Regions from separate parts of the Paenibacillus pedocola genome, predicted to be linked through region 1. Evidence: riboswitches for the same ligand, from Rfam matches in the RefSeq annotation. Region 1 holds a riboswitch; the other holds the start of a gene.
What was found. A riboswitch is a leader RNA that binds a small molecule or an ion and turns the genes downstream of it on or off. The one in region 1 is predicted to bind S-adenosylmethionine.

Region 2: another riboswitch for S-adenosylmethionine. It lies ahead of metA (homoserine O-acetyltransferase MetA); the one in region 1 lies ahead of QU597_RS23725 (methionine ABC transporter ATP-binding protein).

Annotation. Positions count from the first base shown of each region.
Region 1 covers NZ_CP134223.1:5,353,961-5,357,479, forward strand. The annotation lists gene QU597_RS23715 (MetQ/NlpA family ABC transporter substrate-binding protein) at 1-3, opposite strand, end outside; gene QU597_RS23720 (methionine ABC transporter permease) at 58-726, opposite strand; gene QU597_RS23725 (methionine ABC transporter ATP-binding protein) at 726-1,742, opposite strand; SAM riboswitch class I at 1,843-1,982, opposite strand; gene QU597_RS23730 (Cthe_2314 family HEPN domain-containing protein) at 2,106-2,834, opposite strand; gene QU597_RS23735 (UbiD family decarboxylase) at 2,869-3,519, opposite strand, start outside.
Region 2 covers NZ_CP134223.1:2,120,310-2,123,828, forward strand. The annotation lists gene QU597_RS09030 (1-phosphofructokinase family hexose kinase) at 1-513, shown strand, start outside; gene corA (magnesium/cobalt transporter CorA) at 636-1,571, opposite strand; SAM riboswitch class I at 1,969-2,101, shown strand; gene metA (homoserine O-acetyltransferase MetA) at 2,211-3,128, shown strand; gene QU597_RS09045 (aminotransferase class I/II-fold pyridoxal phosphate-dependent enzyme) at 3,177-3,519, shown strand, end outside.

The sequences.
Region 1 (3,519 bases):
CATCAGTAAATCCCCCTCTAATATGTGTGTATGAATAAGGCTATATCTGGAAGTACCTTATTTCCGGGTAAAATATTGAACCAGCCGGTCACCGGCCATCTGCAGCAGCTGCACTAGTATAACCATCAGCACTACAGAGATAATCATGACTTCTTTCTCATACCGGTAATAACCATAGCGGATTGCCAGGTCACCAAGACCGCCGCCGCCGATCATCCCTGACATGGCTGTATAGGAAACGAGGGTTACGAGTGTAATCGTTACGCCGGCCAGTAAACCTGGACGAGCCTCCGGCAAAAGCACGCGCAGCACAATCTGCCCTGTAGAGGCTCCCATGCCTTGTGCCGCTTCAATTACCCCCCGGTCAACCTCACGCAATGCTGTCTCCACCAGTCTGGCAAAAAACGGAGCCGCACCGATGACCAGTGCCGGAATTGTTCCCAGGACACCAATCGAGGTGCCCATGATCGTCTTGCTCAGCGGAATCAGAGCCACCATCAGGATCAGGAATGGAACGGACCGCAGGATGTTAACGAGCAACGATAATACCGAGTAAACAGCTCTGATAATATTGTTTTTGGACTTCCCCCATAAATATAACACAATTCCGAGTGGTAAACCAAGAATAATTGTGAATATTCCGGAATAAGCTAACATTTTTAGTGTGGCTACGGATGCATCCAGCATTTCTTCCCAGTTGATATCATTAAAATTCAAGCCGGCCATTACGAAATCACCTCCACATCAAGACCTTGTGCCGCAAGCTCCGCCAGGGTAGCATCAATCGCCTCAAGCGATCCTTCAAAGCGGACAATCAGCTGGCCGTAAGGCACATCTTTAATGGTCGAGATCGTACCCTGAAGAATCGCAAAGCTGACGCCTGTGCCGCGCACAACGTGGGATAACGTGGATTCGTAGGTTTTTTGTCCGAGAAAAGTGATCTTGACCGCTTTGGTGTTCTCTCCGTTTACCGCTTCTATGGCCGCTCTTAGCGGGCCGTCCTGCTGGGTTTCACTACGGATAAAGTCCTTTGTCACCTCATGCTTCGGCTTCAGGAACACCTCTGCCACCTCACCCTGTTCAACAATTCCACCGCCATGAATAACCGCTACCCGGTCGCAGATACTCTGAATGACATGCATCTCATGGGTAATCAGCACAATGGTCAGATGAAACTTGCGGTTAATGTCGAGCAGCAGCCGCAGAATAGAGTCTGTTGTCTGCGGATCCAGCGCCGAGGTCGCTTCATCGCAGAGCAGTACATCCGGATCACTGGCCAGCGCACGGGCTACGCCAACCCGCTGTTTTTGTCCGCCTGAGAGCTGGGCCGGATATTTGTTCCGGTGCTGCTCAAGGCCGACCAGAACCAGCAGATCCTTGACCTTACGTTCAATGTCCGCCTTAGGCGTACCGGCCAGACGCAGCGGAAAAGCGATATTGTCATATACTGTAGCAGAAGACAGCAGATTGAAGTGCTGAAAGATCATCCCGATCTTGCGCCGCTTCTCCTGCAGCTGGCCCTGGCTGAGGCTAGTCAGCTCTACACCATCCACCCAGACCTCACCGTTCGTCGGGCGTTCCAGCAGATTGATGCAGCGGATCAGCGTACTTTTGCCTGCACCGGAATGACCGATCACGCCGAAGATTTCACCCTTTTGAATGGACAGATTTAAGCCCGAGAGCGCCACAGCAGCTTTACTGCCTTTTCCGTATACCTTAGTCAACTCTTTTAACTCTATCAATTTCTGTCGTTCCTCCTTAATGCATATTTCCATGTATCAAAAAAGCCCCTTACGATCGGTTGCAGATCGCAAGAGGCCCTGTGCGTTTAGTTACAATGCCTTCTCATCTGCCAACGGCAATTACCCGCGCCATTGTAGGAATTAGCACCATGACACTTGTACTCAGTACGCTTTGTTTACTGGATACAAATCGGTTGCCGGGCTTCATCGGGCCTATCCCTCCGCCGCTCTCGATAAGATTATGATATGAAATTAGTGCCGTATAGTTATCTTAGGATGTAAGAGTATAATGCAAGCCTAAGTATAGTGAGTTTCAGGTTTTTTGTCAAAGGAAGATTTTTACGCTTTAACGTGAGTCTGTCTTCACACCCGGTTTTGGCTGGAGGCATTCTTGTGCCACTGCTCATTGCTGTACCGGAAAGCGGCACATAAAGATTTGCAGACCATCTCCAAACCCTGCCTCAAATCCTCCAGATGACTGTCCAGATCCTCAAGCTGAATTTTGTCGTGCAGCCCCTGATGCCTCTGCCAGAGATCATCCTGCATTTCAGCATTCATATAATGAATTTCTGCATTCCGGCGTTTGCGCAGATTCTGCAGCGGCTCCCGGTAAGAGTTCTTAATATTCTCCAGTTCATCCGCCAGCGGGGTATGTTCTTTGAGCAGCTGGAACTGCCGCAGTACCGTGAAATAGGAGAAGTGGGCTTTGGTCTGGCTTGTATTCAGATTATACAGGCTGTTCAGCACCGTCCCCAGCTTGTCCAGCAGGGAGAAGACACGGATAAAGCCGTTTTTATAGAAATAAACATAACGGGCATATTCGCCCTGTTCTGTTACCGACATATCATCCATATACCCGGCAACCACCGATTTGCGGTAAAAGGCGGCCGCGAACCAGCTCTGCTCCAGTTCATCCAGTGAGGAGATCAGTCCGCGTGTCCAGACCTCCAGCTTACGGTATTCATGGTCGCGGTCTTCATGTGCGTTCATCTCCTTGCGCAGCATGGATGCCACCTTTGCCATGTTATCCATCGCATCAGCGAGCACCCCGCTGTTCTGGCGCGGAGGTTCTCCCAGTAATACCCGCAGCATGTCTTGTCCCCCTCAAAATAAAGAAAAATGTATACTATCCTTGCCGGAAATAGCTGCTCCAGTTGCGGTCCACCATATCCAGCGTACTCGTGCATGGTGACTGCTCTTCATCATCACCAGACTTCATGCGAGCATCGATCACAATTGGCAGCTTGTAGCCGATGTGGTGCTGCTTCACTTCGGCTTCTGCGTAGATATCGTCGGCCGGATTGAACCGGGTGAACACTGTCCAGAGAAAAGAGGTCTGTGTACGGACTGCCTCAGCAGCGCGATCCACTATAATCACCAGCGGCCAGGCTGTATTCCGTTCGCGCAGCGCAGTGTTCAGCCGGACCGGAAGCTCAGGGTCTTCTTCATAGGATGCACCGGAAACGATTAAACATCCGCCGCAATACGGAATGGCTTCTGTAATTCCTGGCAGCAGGCCTTCCGTGTAAGTACGGGGAAGCTCCCGCACCGCATGTCCGATTCCTATAATCACAGCTTGACTGTCCGGGCCGGGTCCACGTTCAGCCGGTTCCTGCCTCACTCGCGCTGTGCTTCGAAACACATGCAGATCAGTGCCCGGGTTGAACCGTTCCAGCACAGTTTCCAGTAATTTAGGGAAATCGGAAAAAGCGGCCGGCTCACTCGTCAGCAGCAGGAACCGGGTAACAGACAGCTGCCGCTCCCCCAAAATACGGAA
Region 2 (3,519 bases), 3.2 Mb from region 1:
GGGTGTCCGGTGGATTTCTATGGGCGCGTCGTAGAAACTGCGAAGCAGTGGAACGCCCGGGTGATTGTCGATACATCAGGAGAAGCGCTGCAATACGCTGCCGATGCCGGTGTCTACCTGCTGAAACCGAATGCGCGTGAATTGGAAGAGCTTGTAGGGCACGGCATCGCTGGTGATGAAGAATTAAAGGCAGCTGCGCTGGAGCTGATTGAACAGGGACGGACCGAAGTGGTGGTGGTCTCTTTAGGCGGACAAGGCGCACTGCTGATTACCAGGGAAGGCTGTGAGCATCTGAATGCTCCTGAAGTTCAGGTGCTTAGCGTCGTTGGTGCAGGAGACAGTCTGGTAGCAGGGACCGTATATAGTCTGGAGCGCGGGTGGCCTCTGCGCGAAGCCGTCCAGTTCGGAATCGCTTCCGGCAGCGCGGCCGTGATGAACCCGGAGCGGGAGCTGTGCAAGCGCGAGGATACAGAACGTTTATTTGCTGAGATGAAGGAAGCGGATAAGGCTTGACGCTGATCAGCGTCATGCCGGAAATGTGCTATTTGTGTTTGTGACCTAACCAAAAAGGCGAAGGTTTCCTCCTACCTTGCGGTAGCGGTAACCTTCGCCTTAGCGTATTCGTCCGTTAGTGCTCATAGCCAATCCTTTTTGCGGAAAATAAACAGCATTCCACAGCCGAGCGTTACCATTACGGCAATTACGCCATAGTAGCCATATTGTGAATGGGTCTCGGGTATATTGTCAAAGTTCATTCCGTAGATCCCGGTAATTACGGTCAGCGGCATGAATATTGTAGTAATTGCGGTAAAAACTCTCATGATTTCATTGGCGCGGTTGGCGATACTGGATTGGTAGGCTTCGCGCAAGTTGCCCATGAGGTCGCGGTAGGTCTCGAATGTTTCAGAGATTTTAACCGCATTCTCATAAATATCGCTGAAGTACTTCTGCAGCTGATCATCGATCAGTCGGAGGTCTTTTTTGTTTAGTGTGTTGATAACTTCCTTCTGCGGCCCCAACATCTTCTTCAGCCACAGGATTTCACTGCGCAGACCGATGATTTCGCTTAAGTGCGATTTCTTGGTGTGCATGAGGATATCCTCTTCGAGCTTTTCGATCCGTGCTTCAATCCGGTCGCCGACCGAGAAGTAATTATCTACGACCGTGTCGATCAGATGGTAAAGGAACCGGTCAGGTTCGCTGACCTCCTGTTCCCACAGAATGGGCTTCAGGACACGCAGCTCATGAATTTTTTGCTTGGTGACGGTAATGATGAAATGTCTGCCCAGAAAAACGTTAAGCGCCCGGAGGAAAATCTCCTCATCATCAAAACGGATGCTGTTGACTACAATAAAATAATGGCTCTCATAAATTTCAATCTTCGGCCGCTGTTCCTCCTCGCTGAGGCAATCCTCAACGGCCAGATCATGCAGATTATACAGAGGCTGAAGCAGCTCCAAATCCTCGTCATCGGCATCGATCCAGTAGAACCCTTCTAAAGGGGCGGTAAGTGTTTCCTCAATATCATCGATCGGTGTAAAAACCCCTGCATTCACCAGCCGGATTTTCATCTGATTCACTCCTTCTGTCCCCGTTCTTCTCCAGGGGTATGCTAATTAAAGCACACGGAAAAAATCAGCTTGGCCGGTGGTACAATCAATGAATCGGCCAGAATGACGTTTCGAGGACATAAAGAAGAAATGCTCCCGCCGCCGGCAAGCTGATGTTAATCCTGTGTGGTTGCTCACTTTGTACGCTTAACTGCGCACCCGGGTCGCCTTCCATTCTTTACTCACCTCTTCTTTTCGTCAATTGTGCTGTGAAACACTTGTCTAGTATAACGCCGGGATATGCCTCTTACAAGCTAAATTCTTTACAGTTTAGGGGCTCTTCAGCATTGTATGGACTTGACGAAAAGCAGGTTCATGATTTAAAGTGAATTTTAAGAAAATAATTGAATACAGCTAAATCTTATCAAGAGCAGGTGGAGGGACTGGCCCGATGAAACCCGGCAACCGGCGTGTAAACGCACGGTGCTAATTCTTGCGGAAGCTATGCAGGGGAAGTATATATCCCGGCATCGTTCTCTGGCAGATGAGAGAGGCACATATGACTACAGCTATATGACCTTTCTCGTGCGAGAAAGGTCTTTTTTGCATGCTTTTCAGCCAATGGAAGGACACTAATTCGATTAAGGAGTGGACACTGCAATGCCAATCAAAATTCCCGACAGCTTACCGGCCAAAGAAATATTATCCGGAGAAAATATCTTTGTAATGGATGAGAGCCAGGCTTTTCATCAGGACATCCGTCCCTTACGGATTGCTATCCTGAATTTAATGCCTACCAAGGAAACAACAGAAACGCAGCTGCTGCGCCTGATCGGGAATTCCCCGCTCCAGGTGGATGTGATCCTTTTGCATCCCAGCTCGCATACTTCCAAAAATACTTCGCCGGAGCATTTGAAGAGTTTCTATAAAACGTTTGATGAAATCAGTGACCGCCGTCTGGACGGACTGATTGTCACCGGTGCCCCCGTAGAGCAAATGGAATTTGAGGATGTGAATTACTGGGAAGAGCTGAAAGAAATATTTGAATGGAGCAAGCACAATGTCACCTCGACTATGCATATCTGTTGGGCGGCACAGGCTGGATTATATCACCACTTCGGCGTGCGCAAGGTTAGTCTCCCCGAGAAATGCTTCGGCGTCTTCCCGCACACCTTGAGCCATAATAACTTCAAGCTGCTGCGCGGTTTTGACGAGGTGTTCCATGTTCCGCATTCCCGCCACACTGACGTTTCCCGGGAAGATATCGAAGCGAATCCCGATCTGCAGATTCTTGCTGAATCCGAAGAAGCCGGAGTCTATCTTGTGTCAACGCATGACGGCAGGCAGATTTTTGTCACTGGTCACTCCGAGTATGACCCATTCTCCCTGAAATGGGAGTATGACCGCGATATCGCCAAGGGAATGGATATTGCACTGCCGAAGCATTACTATCCAAAGGATGACCCGCAGCGCACCCCGCCGGCCGTATGGCGTGCCCATGCTAACTTATTGTTCGCCAATTGGCTCAATTACTATGTATACCAAGAGACCCCTTACGATATTGGTCCAATCATTTAATCATAGATGAGAAGAGAATGCTCAACACCACATTTAGGAGGCTTACCCATGGACGAGAAACTAAGGATTGAAAGCAGACTGGCGCAGATTGGCTCACAGGAGGATCCTGCTACCGGTGCAGTGAATTATCCGATTTATAATGCAACGGCATTCCGTCACCCGAGACTTGGACAAAGCACAGGGTTCGATTACATCCGTACCAAAAACCCGACCCGCTCGGTGCTGGAAACGGCTGCGGCCGAGCTGGAATCCGGTGATGCCGGCTTTGCCTGCAGCTCCGGTATGGCTGCGTTGACCACCGTGTTTGCTTTGTTCGGCCAAGGCGACCATCTGGTTGTTTCGCTGGATCTGTATGGCGGCACCTACCGCCTGCTGGAACGGATTCTCTCGA